Regions from separate parts of the Bacillus sp. NP247 genome, predicted to be linked through region 1. Evidence: a T-box and tRNA genes for the amino acid it is inferred to sense, from the RefSeq annotation. Region 1 holds a T-box; the other regions hold tRNA genes.
The links. The T-box of region 1 lies ahead of lysS (lysine--tRNA ligase). A T-box ahead of a tRNA ligase gene usually reads a tRNA of that ligase, here a tRNA-Lys.
Positions count from the first base shown of each region.

Region 2: it has a tRNA-Lys gene. The T-box ahead of lysS (lysine--tRNA ligase) is inferred to sense a tRNA for this amino acid. The anticodon was not compared.
Region 3: it has a tRNA-Lys gene. The T-box ahead of lysS (lysine--tRNA ligase) is inferred to sense a tRNA for this amino acid. The anticodon was not compared.
Region 4: it has a tRNA-Lys gene. The T-box ahead of lysS (lysine--tRNA ligase) is inferred to sense a tRNA for this amino acid. The anticodon was not compared.

Region 1 covers NZ_CP076653.1:40,705-44,459, forward strand. Annotated here, with positions in the region: gene lysS (lysine--tRNA ligase) at 1-1,498, opposite strand, end outside; T-box leader at 1,584-1,840, opposite strand; partial or broken gene KPL75_RS00205 (DUF2197 domain-containing protein) at 1,926-2,024, opposite strand; gene KPL75_RS00210 (SMP-30/gluconolactonase/LRE family protein) at 2,172-3,077, shown strand; gene KPL75_RS00215 (class I SAM-dependent methyltransferase) at 3,074-3,755, shown strand, end outside.
Region 2 covers NZ_CP076653.1:2,091,303-2,095,057, forward strand. Annotated here, with positions in the region: gene KPL75_RS11020 (TetR/AcrR family transcriptional regulator) at 1-135, opposite strand, end outside; gene KPL75_RS11025 (MFS transporter) at 459-1,682, shown strand; gene KPL75_RS11030 (hypothetical protein) at 1,713-1,868, opposite strand; tRNA gene KPL75_RS11035 (tRNA-Glu) at 2,004-2,075, opposite strand; tRNA gene KPL75_RS11040 (tRNA-Ser) at 2,082-2,172, opposite strand; tRNA gene KPL75_RS11045 (tRNA-Asn) at 2,179-2,253, opposite strand; tRNA gene KPL75_RS11050 (tRNA-Ile) at 2,261-2,337, opposite strand; tRNA gene KPL75_RS11055 (tRNA-Gly) at 2,344-2,414, opposite strand; tRNA gene KPL75_RS11060 (tRNA-Lys) at 2,428-2,503, opposite strand; tRNA gene KPL75_RS11065 (tRNA-Thr) at 2,514-2,589, opposite strand; tRNA gene KPL75_RS11070 (tRNA-Phe) at 2,604-2,679, opposite strand; tRNA gene KPL75_RS11075 (tRNA-Asp) at 2,694-2,769, opposite strand; tRNA gene KPL75_RS11080 (tRNA-Met) at 2,773-2,849, opposite strand; tRNA gene KPL75_RS11085 (tRNA-Ser) at 2,876-2,968, opposite strand; tRNA gene KPL75_RS11090 (tRNA-Ile) at 2,986-3,062, opposite strand; tRNA gene KPL75_RS11095 (tRNA-Met) at 3,067-3,143, opposite strand; tRNA gene KPL75_RS11100 (tRNA-Ala) at 3,164-3,236, opposite strand; tRNA gene KPL75_RS11105 (tRNA-Pro) at 3,251-3,324, opposite strand; tRNA gene KPL75_RS11110 (tRNA-Arg) at 3,336-3,409, opposite strand; tRNA gene KPL75_RS11115 (tRNA-Leu) at 3,413-3,501, opposite strand; tRNA gene KPL75_RS11120 (tRNA-Gly) at 3,518-3,592, opposite strand; tRNA gene KPL75_RS11125 (tRNA-Leu) at 3,622-3,702, opposite strand; tRNA gene KPL75_RS11130 (tRNA-His) at 3,727-3,755, opposite strand, start outside.
Region 3 covers NZ_CP076653.1:2,923,012-2,926,766, forward strand. Annotated here, with positions in the region: gene cmpA (cortex morphogenetic protein CmpA) at 1-13, opposite strand, end outside; gene KPL75_RS15465 (SprT family protein) at 223-678, shown strand; tRNA gene KPL75_RS15470 (tRNA-Asn) at 793-867, shown strand; tRNA gene KPL75_RS15475 (tRNA-Ser) at 873-963, shown strand; tRNA gene KPL75_RS15480 (tRNA-Glu) at 972-1,046, shown strand; tRNA gene KPL75_RS15485 (tRNA-Val) at 1,051-1,126, shown strand; tRNA gene KPL75_RS15490 (tRNA-Met) at 1,151-1,227, shown strand; tRNA gene KPL75_RS15495 (tRNA-Asp) at 1,231-1,306, shown strand; tRNA gene KPL75_RS15500 (tRNA-Gln) at 1,394-1,468, shown strand; tRNA gene KPL75_RS15505 (tRNA-Lys) at 1,474-1,546, shown strand; tRNA gene KPL75_RS15510 (tRNA-Leu) at 1,563-1,645, shown strand; tRNA gene KPL75_RS15515 (tRNA-Arg) at 1,743-1,819, shown strand; tRNA gene KPL75_RS15520 (tRNA-Pro) at 1,823-1,899, shown strand; tRNA gene KPL75_RS15525 (tRNA-Gly) at 1,901-1,971, shown strand; rRNA gene KPL75_RS15530 (16S ribosomal RNA) at 2,048-3,599, shown strand; rRNA gene KPL75_RS15535 (23S ribosomal RNA) at 3,746-3,755, shown strand, end outside.
Region 4 covers NZ_CP076653.1:3,415,571-3,419,325, forward strand. Annotated here, with positions in the region: rRNA gene KPL75_RS17750 (23S ribosomal RNA) at 1-1,868, shown strand, start outside; rRNA gene rrf (5S ribosomal RNA) at 1,970-2,085, shown strand; tRNA gene KPL75_RS17760 (tRNA-Val) at 2,091-2,166, shown strand; tRNA gene KPL75_RS17765 (tRNA-Tyr) at 2,175-2,258, shown strand; tRNA gene KPL75_RS17770 (tRNA-Gln) at 2,271-2,345, shown strand; tRNA gene KPL75_RS17775 (tRNA-Lys) at 2,350-2,425, shown strand; tRNA gene KPL75_RS17780 (tRNA-Leu) at 2,441-2,521, shown strand; tRNA gene KPL75_RS17785 (tRNA-Gly) at 2,551-2,625, shown strand; tRNA gene KPL75_RS17790 (tRNA-Leu) at 2,642-2,730, shown strand; tRNA gene KPL75_RS17795 (tRNA-Arg) at 2,734-2,807, shown strand; tRNA gene KPL75_RS17800 (tRNA-Pro) at 2,818-2,891, shown strand; tRNA gene KPL75_RS17805 (tRNA-Ala) at 2,907-2,979, shown strand; tRNA gene KPL75_RS17810 (tRNA-Ser) at 2,998-3,090, shown strand; tRNA gene KPL75_RS17815 (tRNA-Ser) at 3,151-3,243, shown strand; tRNA gene KPL75_RS17820 (tRNA-Met) at 3,268-3,344, shown strand; tRNA gene KPL75_RS17825 (tRNA-Asp) at 3,347-3,422, shown strand; tRNA gene KPL75_RS17830 (tRNA-Phe) at 3,432-3,507, shown strand; tRNA gene KPL75_RS17835 (tRNA-Thr) at 3,522-3,594, shown strand; tRNA gene KPL75_RS17840 (tRNA-Trp) at 3,601-3,671, shown strand; tRNA gene KPL75_RS17845 (tRNA-Ile) at 3,682-3,755, shown strand, end outside.

The DNA.
Region 1 (3,755 bases):
GTATACGTGGACCACTTGATTGATTCATAATGAGCCTATATATAATGGTAAATAATTGTTTTTGATTTTCTTTCATTATTTTTTTATTTTCATGATGACAAATCGGATACAATTGTTCCATTAAGTTAGAATAATCTTTATTAGAACGAAGTATTTTACAAACTTCTACTAGCCATTTTTTCTGCCTTTCATCTAATGTGTTATAAAACTCCGTATTTTTCTCTTGATTTACCGCCATTAATTTTTCAGATTGAAAGTTTCTTATCCAATGCTCTGCACGATTACTTATCGCTACCATTTCAGGTAATCCATAGCTCCTATCTATTTTCTCTAATATATCTTGTAAAATAGATGAATCAAAATTTAATAACGGTAAAGTTCCTGCTACTTGATTAAATTTTGGATACTCTTTAAATCGGCTATCAAGTCTAGAAAGTTTAATTGCATCAAATAAATCTTCATTTTTGAGCGTTTTATTTTCATAACTGTCCGTCAGTCGTTCATACTCTGTATAATTTCGAATCACATCTTCATCAAGGCCGATATGAAAAGCTGCGCCCGGCTTATATTTTACAAACATAAAAAGAATTACTTCTGGTAAATACACTTTTAATAAGTCGCTAGGTGTAATACTATTCCCTAAAGAACTGGACATTTTTTCATGATGCCCTTTAATTCCAATGAAATCATATGCAATGTAATGAGGAGCTTCATAATTGAATATTTTCCTTGCAATTTCTTTTGATACATTATAACTACCCGTTTCCGATGAATGATCTCTTCCGCCCGGTTCGAAAATAACATCTTCTATCATCCATCTCATCGGCCAATCGATTTTCCAATTCAGTTTCATTTTATTTGTATTTAATACCGATAATTCATTTTGATTTCCACATTCACAGTCATACCGAACTGTTTTTAATGTTTCATCAAAATGTGTAATAGTTGTTGCATCTTTCTCGCACCTCTCACAATATAACGTAACTGGATAAAAGTTTTCTCTATCTTCTTCTCGGTATACTCCTGTTTTAAAATCCATTAAAATATCATATATTTCTTTCCTTTTATACAAAGCCTCTAATATGTTTCCGTTATACCTTCCGTTTCTATATTCAGCATGTTGATAAATGAATTCTACTTCAATTCCAAATGCTTGGAGCGATTTTTCAAACTCTTTTTCAAAATGCTCTGCATACGAGTCATGACATCCATACGGATCTGGAATATCAGAGTATGGCATACCAAGATACCTTGCAAAAGATGGATCAATATTTTGGGGAACTTTTCTAAACCTGTCATAATCATCCCATGAAAAGATAAAACGAGTCTTCTCCCCTAAATCTTGAAGTGCCTTTACAACGAAATAAGTCGTTACTATTTCACGGAAGTTTCCAATATGAACAGAACCAGATGGACTAATTCCAGATGCACAAACAAAAGTTTCTTTATTTGGATGTTTTCTAATTAATTCATGTGCTACTTCATACGCCCAATGCATATGCCACTCACCTCAATTGTATTTTTTATTTTCGCATTTTCAGTTTTTATAAAACAAAAAAACTCCCACCCCCAAGATTTTTCATCTTGAGGACGAGAGTTATTAGCTTCGCGGTACCACCTCAGTTTGTTAATACGTCACCATATTAACCTTTTCAGGTACGGCAAAATATGCTTATACCCTATCTCTATAACGGGAGAACCCGTCGCACCATCCCTAAATAAATTAGTTCCTTGCGCAGCTCCAAGTCTTTTTTCATTAAGATGTATACCGCTCTTTCTCAGCTACCAGAGCTCTCTGTACGTATTCTTTCTTAACTACTCTTCTCTTCAACGCCAAATTATATATTAGTTTTTTACATATGATAATTTATAACGTATATATTGTCAAATTTTTCTGAACCCATGTTAATCAAACATTTTTTTTACTATCTAAAAAAATGTTTGATTGCTTCTAATTGTATCTTGTGACTGCACTCATCACAACAATATTTCCCCTCCGGATTTCTCTTGAATTCCCTATATTTCCCTCCCCATGGCTATACGCTATTTTCGAATTACTTGATAAGGCCCTCTTTTCTTACACTGGAAATTTTAATTTCATTTCAGTGAAAGGTTTACCTCTCTTCTTATCGAACTTTATATATAGCTTTAATGAATAGAGGTGAAACATATTGCTCAGAAATATAGAATTAGTCGTTGATGCTAAGGCGAATTTAGGGGAAGGTCCTTGCTGGGATGAGAAGAAACAATTATTATACTGGGTTGATATTATCGAGAAAAAATTATGGCTTTATAATCCTGTTAAAAAAACAAACCGAGCGATCACTCTCGACCAACAAATCGGTTGTGTTGTTCCATATACGAACGATGAAGTTTTAGTAGCAATGGAACAAGGCTTTTATTCTCTTAATCTTGACACAAAAATACTTTCACATATTTATGACCCTGAACCAGATTTATTAGAAAACCGCTTTAATGATGGAAAATGCGATCCAGCTGGCCGCTTTTGGGCGGGCACTACAGACTTATACGGTATTAATGCTGCCGGTTCCTTGTATTGTTTAAACAATAACTTCATCAACGTTGATAAAAAAGTTGCACATGTAAATACGTCAAATGGTATAGCTTGGTCCCCTGATCATACATTTCTTTATTTCATTGATACACCTACTAAGAAAGTTGTTCGTTTTGATTATGACATACATACTGGAGAAATTCGTAATCCCTGTGATGTTATCATTTTCCCTGAAAATGATTGTCTACCCGATGGTATGACAATTGATGAAGAAGGCTGTTTATGGATTGCTCATTGGGGAGGTTCGAAGGTTACTAAATGGAATCCCTTGACTGGAGAACGAATTTTAAGTATTCCGATTCCTGCGTTATATGTAACGTCGTGTACATTTGGAGGGCCAAATTTAACCGATTTATATATAACAACAGCCAGAACAAGAATGACGGATGAGGAATTAAAACAGTACCCACATGCTGGTGGTATATTTCGAATTCAAACGAACGTTAAAGGTTGTCCAACATATTCATTTCGCTATGAAAATATAGGAGCTGAAACACAATGAACCGAATTAAATACATAAGAGAAGAAGAGAAAAAGTATCACGACCTTTGCTATGATCAATATAAATTATTCGAAGCGGGGTCTTGGCTTTATAAGCCTGTCAAAACAGTTATGGATATGATGGTTTTTTTTGAAGGACAGAACAATTTACAAGTACTGGATCTCGGTTGTGGTGTAGGCAGAAACAGTATTCCGATTGCACAAAAAATAATGAATAGTGGCGGTACTGTTACTTGTGTTGATCTACTTGATTCAGCTTTAACGAAGTTACAAATTTACAGCAAAGAACATGGTGTATTTGAATACATAAAAGCGGAACAATCAGCAATTGAAGACTACTATATTCCCTTTAATACTTATAACTACATCGTTGCAGTATCAAGTTTAGAACATGTGAAATCAGAAGAAGACTTTAAGAAAGTGCTTCACTCTATGAAATATGGGACAAAGAGTGGCGGTATCAACTGTTTAATAGTCAACTCTAGCATTCAAGAAATTGACTTGGAAACGAATCAAGAATTAGATGCTTTAATTGAAAATAACCTTTCTAAAGAAGAAATGATACGTACACTAAAAAGTGTTTATACTGAATGGCAAGAAATAAAAGTTGAAATAAAAAATTTAGCCTATAATATTGTACGCAATGGAAAACACATTAATTTAAAAACTAATGCGATTA
Region 2 (3,755 bases), 2.1 Mb from region 1:
CGTTAAACCGACAGATGCAGTAAAATCATCCATAGATGTGTTTACATATCCAACTGTACCGAAAGCCTCTCTTGCTGCACTCAGCAATTTAGCGCGTGTTTCAATGATCATTTCTGCTCTTGTTTTTTTAACCATCTTTTCCTCCTACTTCTATTCATTCCCTTTATTCAAAATGAATCCCATTATAGTATCGTTCTCTATATAAAAGAATAACTCCTTTTAACGTTAGCTCTCCATCCAGAGATAAAACATTTCAATTGACATACGCACCGTATGTTAATATGATATTGGCATACGGTGCGTATGTCAATTTTTTCTAGCTTACAAGATAATATAACTTCTTACTTATACCCTAAATTGACTCACTGTCCCTTTTTATAGAAGGTATTAACGACACAGAGGAGGAGTTACAAGAATGAAGAATGTATATGTAAACGTCAAATACTTTGGTGATTATTATGTTTAATTCCTACCGTGAGATTTTCAGTGCTTCTGGTACAAAAGGATTCTCATTAGCAGGCTTTATAGCTCGGATGCCCATATCAATGATGGGGATTGGCATTGTTACAATGTTATCTCAGTTACGTGGTGACTATTGGCTTGCCGGAGCCGTTGCAGCCACCTTCACATTATCATCAGCTTTACTAGCTCCTCATATTTCTCGTATGGCTGATCAATTAGGGCAATCTCGTATACTTCTTCCGACTACAGGTATCAGTGTTTTCTTTACGATTCTCTTACTTCTATGTACGAAATATGAGGCTCCTTATTGGACGCTATTTCTATCCGCCTTATGTGCGGGTTGTATGCCAAACATGTCGGCCATGGTACGTGCACGTTGGACTAAACTATACCGTGGATCTCATAAATTGCATACAGCATTTTCCTTCGAATCGGTCGTCGATGAAATTTGCTTCATCATTGGTCCTGTATTATCCGTCAGTTTAAGTGTTATGTTCTTCCCAGAAGCAGGACCACTTTTATCATGTGTTTTTCTTACAATCGGGGTATGCCTATTCACCATGCAAAAAAGCACAGAACCACATGTACATCCCCACGACATTACAAACAAAGGGACAGTATTTAAAATTGGTACATTACGGGTGCTTGTATTCACACTCATCGCTATAGGTACTATATTTGGCACAATAGATGTAGTTAGTGTGGCTTTTGCTGAGCATCAAGGAAACACAGTAGCTGCTAGCTTTGTGCTTTCCGTCTATGCAATCGGTTCATGCCTGGCAGGTCTTATTTTCGGTACTCTTAAACTCAGTACTCCACCATATAATCAATTTTTAATAGCAGTCACACTATCAATGGTAACAATGCTGCCACTAGTTTTCGTAAACACTATTGCTTGGCTAGTAGTTATTGTTTTCTTTGCAGGCTTATCTGTTGCCCCTACTATGATTATTACTATGGGACTGGTGGAAAAAATCGTACCTGAATCAAAAATAACCGAAGGAATGACCTGGGCAATTACAGGACTTGGTATTGGAGTCTCTCTAGGATCAGCGGTAGCTGGTTTAGTTATTGATACCTTTGAAGCTCGCGCAGGATTTAGTGTGGCTATTATTGCAGGAGGCCTTGCCTTAACTATTGCACTTTTAGGATACAAAACTCTCCACTCCGCATATAGTCATGCTGTTATGAAACCGGATGGGCATTCAGCAGAGAGTTAAAACATATTCAAAAAATAGGATTACCTCTTCTTATGTATAAGAAGAGGTAATCCTATTTAAATTAATATAACTTTTTTGTATCGTATCTTGAACGATATCCTCTGCTTCTGCTGGTGTTACTCCAATTTTAAGCAAATATCTATAAATACTTTTTGATATTTCCATAATGACCTTTTCATACTCCATCGCTCTCTCCTTTCTATTAGTTAGACGGTTCAAATAGAAAAAAGTATACAAAAATCTATAAAAAAAAGCAGCCTATCCAAAGTCCACTTTTACACAACAAAAAAGAGATAGCAGATTATGCTATCTCTTTTAGTATGACCCGTACGGGATTCGAACCCGTGTTACCGCCGTGAAAGGGCGGTGTCTTAACCACTTGACCAACGGGCCAAAATCTGGCAGAGAAGAAGGGATTCGAACCCTCGCACCGCGTTCGCGATCTACTCCCTTAGCAGGGGAGCCCCTTGAGCCACTTGGGTACTTCTCTATAATATGGCTCCGCAGGTAGGACTCGAACCTACGACCGATCGGTTAACAGCCGATAGCTCTACCACTGAGCTACTGCGGAATAATTATGGTGGGCCTAAATGGACTCGAACCATCGACCTCACGCTTATCAGGCGTGCGCTCTAACCAGCTGAGCTATAGGCCCATAAAAAGCGGGTGAAGAGAATCGAACTCTCGACCAGAGCTTGGAAGGCTCTTGTTTTACCACTAAACTACACCCGCATTAAATTAAAAATGGTGAGCCATGAAGGATTCGAACCTTCGACCCTCTGATTAAAAGTCAGATGCTCTACCAACTGAGCTAATGGCTCATTTTGAAAGTGGTGCCGGCTAGAGGACTTGAACCCCCAACCTACTGATTACAAGTCAGTTGCTCTACCAATTGAGCTAAGCCGGCTTGCGATTTCAAAATGGTGGCTCGGGACGGAATCGAACCGCCGACACGAGGATTTTCAGTCCTCTGCTCTACCGACTGAGCTACCGAGCCTTTATGTAAAAAAATGGCGGTCCCGACCGGGGTCGAACCGGCGATCTCCTGCGTGACAGGCAGGCATGTTAACCACTACACCACGGGACCATTTGGTTGCGGGGACAGGATTTGAACCTGCGACCTTCGGGTTATGAGCCCGACGAGCTACCGTACTGCTCCACCCCGCGATGATATAATATTTAATTTAGAAAAATGGAGGAGGTAGAGGGATTCGAACCCCCGCGCGACTCTCGCCGCCTGTCGGTTTTCAAGACCGATCCCTTCAGCCGAACTTGGGTATACCTCCGAGATATGAACTTTGAGTGGTGGACCTTGTAGGACTCGAACCTACGACCGGACGGTTATGAGCCGTCTGCTCTAACCAGCTGAGCTAAAGGTCCTTTATGGTAGCGGCGGAGGGGATCGAACCCCCGACCTCACGGGTATGAACCGTACGCTCTAGCCAGCTGAGCTACACCGCCATAAGTTATATTCAAATAAGTGGAGCCTAGCGGGATCGAACCGCTGACCTCCTGCGTGCAAGGCAGGCGCTCTCCCAGCTGAGCTAAGGCCCCATATTTTGAAAATATCGGGAAGACAGGATTTGAACCTGCGACCCCCTGGTCCCAAACCAGGTGCTCTACCAAGCTGAGCCACTTCCCGTTAATAAAAAACGCGCCCGAGAGGAGTCGAACCCCTAACCTCTTGATCCGTAGTCAAACGCTCTATCCAATTGAGCTACGGGCGCATATGGTGCCGAGGGCGGGGGTCGAACCCGCACGGTGGTCACCCACCGCAGGATTTTAAGTCCTGTGCGTCTGCCTGTTCCGCCACCCCGGCATGTCATATTGAAAATTGGAGCGGAAGACGGGATTCGAACCCGCGACCCCAACCTTGGCAAGGTTGTATTCTACCACTGAACTACTTCCGCAAGACATGTATGAGTTATTTTATTAAAAGTGCGGGTGAAGGGAGTCGAACCCCCACGCCAAAGGCGCTAGATCCTAAGTCTAGTGCGTCTGCCAATTCCGCCACACCCGCATATTATAATTTTAAAAGAAAAAATGGGGCGACTGATGGGAATTGAACCCACG
Region 3 (3,755 bases), 2.4 Mb from region 1:
GCCACGTGGGCATAGGAATCCCTCCTTGTTTAATCCTGCTCTCAAGAAAGTAGCTCCTTTTAGTTAAGGTAACTTTGATGAGAGGTTGGTGAGTGGATTTCTAGCAATGCTGCATTTTTAGAAATCACGCTTCTTGAATGAGGATGGGTATATGTACTATTTACTATATGTATAAGAAGGGAGAAAAGTGTAAAAATATTTTTTAGTTTAGGAGGAATGAGAATGGATGAGCAAGAAATTCAAAGGTTAGTGGAAGAGGTATCGTTACAATGCTTTGGAATGCCGTTTTTACATAAAGCGATGTTTAATAGTAGGTTACGTACAACTGGTGGGCGCTATCTATTGAAGAATCATAATATAGAATTGAACTATCGATATTACGAAATGTACGGTAAAGAAGAGTTAGTCGGGATTGTTAAACATGAACTTTGTCATTATCACTTACATATCACAGGAAAAGGGTATAAGCACCGAGATAGAGATTTTCGTGAGTTATTAGAGAAAGTAGGTGCACCACGTTTTTGTAAACGAATGATTAGTGAGGAGGAAACAAAAGTTTATACGTATGAATGTATGGGTTGTTCGTTTCAATATGTAAGAAGACGTCAAATAAATACACAAAGATATGTATGTGGAAAGTGCAAAGGACAACTAAAACTGGTAGTGAAAACATCTTGACAGTGAAAACGCAATCCAGTATATTATAAACATGTCCCGTTTGCGCAAGACGTTGTGAAAAAACTTCTTGACTTACGATGACAATTTTTATAAGATACAAATTGTCTTCATTATTCCGCAGTAGCTCAGTGGTAGAGCTATCGGCTGTTAACCGATCGGTCGTAGGTTCGAGTCCTACCTGCGGAGCCATATACAGAGAAGTACCCAAGTGGCTCAAGGGGCTCCCCTGCTAAGGGAGTAGATCGCTAACGCGGTGCGAGGGTTCGAATCCCTTCTTCTCTGCCATATATATTGGCCCGTTGGTCAAGTGGTTAAGACACCGCCCTTTCACGGCGGTAACACGGGTTCGAATCCCGTACGGGTCACCACTTCGGAGGATTAGCTCAGCTGGGAGAGCACCTGCCTTACAAGCAGGGGGTCGGCGGTTCGATCCCGTCATCCTCCACCATATAAATTATATAAATAATATTATCGCGGGGTGGAGCAGTACGGTAGCTCGTCGGGCTCATAACCCGAAGGTCGCAGGTTCAAATCCTGTCCCCGCAACCAAATGGTCCCGTGGTGTAGTGGTTAACATGCCTGCCTGTCACGCAGGAGATCGCCGGTTCGACCCCGGTCGGGACCGCCATTTTAACTTCTGCTATAGGGCAGTTGTTTTTTATTGGACATTATGGTACAATAACATTTGTCTTTGAAAAGAAGATAACTATTTCGATGGGCTATAGCCAAGCGGTAAGGCAACGGACTTTGACTCCGTCATGCGCTGGTTCGAATCCAGCTAGCCCAGCCATTTACGAGCCATTAGCTCAGTTGGTAGAGCATCTGACTTTTAATCAGAGGGTCGAAGGTTCGAATCCTTCATGGCTCACTTTTGTTTTTTTCGCGCGGTCGTGGCGGAACGGCAGACGCGCTAGGTTGAGGGCCTAGTGGGGGAAACCCCGTGGAGGTTCAAGTCCTCTCGGCCGCATCAAAAAATCTTTTAAAAAAGTACTTGCATTTGAAAATGTAGTATGATAAGATAATTGAGTCGCTAAAATACAACGACGAAAAAACATCATGAATAAGCGCCCGTAGCTCAATTGGATAGAGCGTTTGACTACGGATCAAGAGGTTAGGGGTTCGACTCCTCTCGGGCGCGCCATAACGGGAAGTGGCTCAGCTTGGTAGAGCACCTGGTTTGGGACCAGGGGGTCGCAGGTTCAAATCCTGTCTTCCCGACCACGCGGGTGTAGTTTAGTGGTAAAACAAGAGCCTTCCAAGCTCTGGTCGAGAGTTCGATTCTCTTCACCCGCTTTTAGTTCTTTGAAAACTGAACGAAACAAACAACGTGAACGTCAATTTTTATTTTTAGATGCTAGACAAACTAACTTTATTGGAGAGTTTGATCCTGGCTCAGGATGAACGCTGGCGGCGTGCCTAATACATGCAAGTCGAGCGAATGGATTAAGAGCTTGCTCTTATGAAGTTAGCGGCGGACGGGTGAGTAACACGTGGGTAACCTGCCCATAAGACTGGGATAACTCCGGGAAACCGGGGCTAATACCGGATAATATTTTGAACTGCATGGTTCGAAATTGAAAGGCGGCTTCGGCTGTCACTTATGGATGGACCCGCGTCGCATTAGCTAGTTGGTGAGGTAACGGCTCACCAAGGCAACGATGCGTAGCCGACCTGAGAGGGTGATCGGCCACACTGGGACTGAGACACGGCCCAGACTCCTACGGGAGGCAGCAGTAGGGAATCTTCCGCAATGGACGAAAGTCTGACGGAGCAACGCCGCGTGAGTGATGAAGGCTTTCGGGTCGTAAAACTCTGTTGTTAGGGAAGAACAAGTGCTAGTTGAATAAGCTGGCACCTTGACGGTACCTAACCAGAAAGCCACGGCTAACTACGTGCCAGCAGCCGCGGTAATACGTAGGTGGCAAGCGTTATCCGGAATTATTGGGCGTAAAGCGCGCGCAGGTGGTTTCTTAAGTCTGATGTGAAAGCCCACGGCTCAACCGTGGAGGGTCATTGGAAACTGGGAGACTTGAGTGCAGAAGAGGAAAGTGGAATTCCATGTGTAGCGGTGAAATGCGTAGAGATATGGAGGAACACCAGTGGCGAAGGCGACTTTCTGGTCTGTAACTGACACTGAGGCGCGAAAGCGTGGGGAGCAAACAGGATTAGATACCCTGGTAGTCCACGCCGTAAACGATGAGTGCTAAGTGTTAGAGGGTTTCCGCCCTTTAGTGCTGAAGTTAACGCATTAAGCACTCCGCCTGGGGAGTACGGCCGCAAGGCTGAAACTCAAAGGAATTGACGGGGGCCCGCACAAGCGGTGGAGCATGTGGTTTAATTCGAAGCAACGCGAAGAACCTTACCAGGTCTTGACATCCTCTGAAAACTCTAGAGATAGAGCTTCTCCTTCGGGAGCAGAGTGACAGGTGGTGCATGGTTGTCGTCAGCTCGTGTCGTGAGATGTTGGGTTAAGTCCCGCAACGAGCGCAACCCTTGATCTTAGTTGCCATCATTAAGTTGGGCACTCTAAGGTGACTGCCGGTGACAAACCGGAGGAAGGTGGGGATGACGTCAAATCATCATGCCCCTTATGACCTGGGCTACACACGTGCTACAATGGACGGTACAAAGAGCTGCAAGACCGCGAGGTGGAGCTAATCTCATAAAACCGTTCTCAGTTCGGATTGTAGGCTGCAACTCGCCTACATGAAGCTGGAATCGCTAGTAATCGCGGATCAGCATGCCGCGGTGAATACGTTCCCGGGCCTTGTACACACCGCCCGTCACACCACGAGAGTTTGTAACACCCGAAGTCGGTGGGGTAACCTTTATGGAGCCAGCCGCCTAAGGTGGGACAGATGATTGGGGTGAAGTCGTAACAAGGTAGCCGTATCGGAAGGTGCGGCTGGATCACCTCCTTTCTATGGAGAATTGATGAACGCAGTTCATCAATAAACGTTGACTTGTTTCGTTTCGTTCAGTTTTGAGAGAACTATCTCTCAAGTTTAAATGTATGTTCTTTGAAAACTAGATAACAGTGTAGCTCATATTTTTTTAATTTTAGTTTGGTTAAGTTA
Region 4 (3,755 bases), 1.9 Mb from region 1:
AAGTGTGTATTAAGTGGAAAAGGATGTGGAGTTGCTTAGACAACTAGGATGTTGGCTCAGAAGCAGCCACCATTTAAAGAGTGCGTAATAGCTCACTAGTCGAGTGACTCTGCGCCGAAAATGTACCGGGGCTAAATACACCACCGAAGCTGCGAATTGATACCAATGGTATCAGTGGTAGGGGAGCGTTCTAAGTGCAGTGAAGTCAGACCGGAAGGACTGGTGGAGCGCTTAGAAGTGAGAATGCCGGTATGAGTAGCGAAAGACGGGTGAGAATCCCGTCCACCGAATGCCTAAGGTTTCCTGAGGAAGGCTCGTCCGCTCAGGGTTAGTCAGGACCTAAGCCGAGGCCGACAGGCGTAGGCGATGGACAACAGGTTGATATTCCTGTACCACCTCTTTATCGTTTGAGCAATGGAGGGACGCAGAAGGATAGAAGAAGCGTGCGATTGGTTGTGCACGTCCAAGCAGTTAGGCTGATAAGTAGGCAAATCCGCTTATCGTGAAGGCTGAGCTGTGATGGGGAAGCTCCTTATGGAGCGAAGTCTTTGATTCCCCGCTGCCAAGAAAAGCTTCTAGCGAGATAAAAGGTGCCTGTACCGCAAACCGACACAGGTAGGCGAGGAGAGAATCCTAAGGTGTGCGAGAGAACTCTGGTTAAGGAACTCGGCAAAATGACCCCGTAACTTCGGGAGAAGGGGTGCTTTCTTAACGGAAAGCCGCAGTGAATAGGCCCAAGCGACTGTTTAGCAAAAACACAGGTCTCTGCGAAGCCGTAAGGCGAAGTATAGGGGCTGACACCTGCCCGGTGCTGGAAGGTTAAGGAGAGGGGTTAGCGTAAGCGAAGCTCTGAACTGAAGCCCCAGTAAACGGCGGCCGTAACTATAACGGTCCTAAGGTAGCGAAATTCCTTGTCGGGTAAGTTCCGACCCGCACGAAAGGTGTAACGATTTGGGCACTGTCTCAACCAGAGACTCGGTGAAATTATAGTACCTGTGAAGATGCAGGTTACCCGCGACAGGACGGAAAGACCCCGTGGAGCTTTACTGTAGCCTGATATTGAATTTTGGTACAGTTTGTACAGGATAGGCGGGAGCCATTGAAACCGGAGCGCTAGCTTCGGTGGAGGCGCTGGTGGGATACCGCCCTGACTGTATTGAAATTCTAACCTACGGGTCTTATCGACCCGGGAGACAGTGTCAGGTGGGCAGTTTGACTGGGGCGGTCGCCTCCTAAAGTGTAACGGAGGCGCCCAAAGGTTCCCTCAGAATGGTTGGAAATCATTCGTAGAGTGCAAAGGCATAAGGGAGCTTGACTGCGAGACCTACAAGTCGAGCAGGGACGAAAGTCGGGCTTAGTGATCCGGTGGTTCCGCATGGAAGGGCCATCGCTCAACGGATAAAAGCTACCCCGGGGATAACAGGCTTATCTCCCCCAAGAGTCCACATCGACGGGGAGGTTTGGCACCTCGATGTCGGCTCATCGCATCCTGGGGCTGTAGTCGGTCCCAAGGGTTGGGCTGTTCGCCCATTAAAGCGGTACGCGAGCTGGGTTCAGAACGTCGTGAGACAGTTCGGTCCCTATCCGTCGTGGGCGTAGGAAATTTGAGAGGAGCTGTCCTTAGTACGAGAGGACCGGGATGGACGCACCGCTGGTGTACCAGTTGTTCTGCCAAGGGCATAGCTGGGTAGCTATGTGCGGAAGGGATAAGTGCTGAAAGCATCTAAGCATGAAGCCCCCCTCAAGATGAGATTTCCCATAGCGTAAGCTAGTAAGATCCCTGAAAGATGATCAGGTTGATAGGTTCGAGGTGGAAGCATGGTGACATGTGGAGCTGACGAATACTAATAGATCGAGGACTTAACCATATAATATGAAGCAATGTTATCTAGTTTTGAAAGAATATAAAAAACTTATTGACCTTTAAAAGTGAATGAGTTACAATCATTCTTGTCTTAAATGAATATAGTCTGGTAATGATGGCAGAGAGGCCACACCCGTTCCCATACCGAACACGGAAGTTAAGCTCTCTAGCGCCGATGGTAGTTGGGACCTTGTCCCTGTGAGAGTAGGACGTTGCCAGGCAAAATGGAGGATTAGCTCAGCTGGGAGAGCACCTGCCTTACAAGCAGGGGGTCGGCGGTTCGATCCCGTCATCCTCCACCATATATGTCGGAGGGGTAGCGAAGTGGCTAAACGCGGCGGACTGTAAATCCGCTCCTTCGGGTTCGGCAGTTCGAATCTGCCCCCCTCCACCATTTCTTAATTATTGGGCTATAGCCAAGCGGTAAGGCAACGGACTTTGACTCCGTCATGCGCTGGTTCGAATCCAGCTAGCCCAGCCATTAAGAGCCATTAGCTCAGTTGGTAGAGCATCTGACTTTTAATCAGAGGGTCGAAGGTTCGAATCCTTCATGGCTCACCATTTTCAATAAAATATGCGGGTGTGGCGGAATTGGCAGACGCACTAGACTTAGGATCTAGCGCCTTTGGCGTGGGGGTTCGACTCCCTTCACCCGCACTTTTAAAAAAATATATCATACATGTCTTGCGGAAGTAGTTCAGTGGTAGAATACAACCTTGCCAAGGTTGGGGTCGCGGGTTCGAATCCCGTCTTCCGCTCCAATTTTCAGTATGATATGCCGGGGTGGCGGAACAGGCAGACGCACAGGACTTAAAATCCTGCGGTGGGTGACCACCGTGCGGGTTCGACCCCCGCCCTCGGCACCATATGCGCCCGTAGCTCAATTGGATAGAGCGTTTGACTACGGATCAAGAGGTTAGGGGTTCGACTCCTCTCGGGCGCGCTTTTATTAACGGGAAGTGGCTCAGCTTGGTAGAGCACCTGGTTTGGGACCAGGGGGTCGCAGGTTCAAATCCTGTCTTCCCGATTTTCCCAAAAACATGGGGCCTTAGCTCAGCTGGGAGAGCGCCTGCCTTGCACGCAGGAGGTCAGCGGTTCGATCCCGCTAGGCTCCACTTTATTTTTTATATGTCGGAGGTATACCCAAGTTCGGCTGAAGGGATCGGTCTTGAAAACCGACAGGCGGCGAGAGTCGCGCGGGGGTTCGAATCCCTCTACCTCCTCCATTTTTTTAAAAAGTGGTTTAGTACATATAAAAATGAATAAGATATTAATTTTTCCTTCATGGAGGTATACCCAAGTTCGGCTGAAGGGATCGGTCTTGAAAACCGACAGGCGGCGAGAGTCGCGCGGGGGTTCGAATCCCTCTACCTCCTCCATTTATTTTTAAAACATAATATCGTCGCGGGGTGGAGCAGTACGGTAGCTCGTCGGGCTCATAATCCGAAGGTCGCAGGTTCAAATCCTGTCCCCGCAACCAATGGTCCCGTGGTGTAGTGGTTAACATGCCTGCCTGTCACGCAGGAGATCGCCGGTTCGACCCCGGTCGGGACCGCCATTTTATGTTGGCTCGGTAGCTCAGTCGGTAGAGCAGAGGACTGAAAATCCTCGTGTCGGCGGTTCGATTCCGTCCCGAGCCACCATTTTTTTAAATTATGCCGGCTTAGCTCAATTGGTAGAGCAACTGACTTGTAATCAGTAGGTTGGGGGTTCAAGTCCTCTAGCCGGCATCATTTAGGGGCATAGTTTAAAGGTAGAACTGAGGTCTCCAAAACCTCCAGTGTGGGTTCGATTCCTACTGCCCCTGTAAAGTATATGGGCCTATAGCTCAGCTGGTTAGAGCGCACGCCTGATAAGCGTGAGGTCGATGGTTCGAGTCCATTTAGGCCCA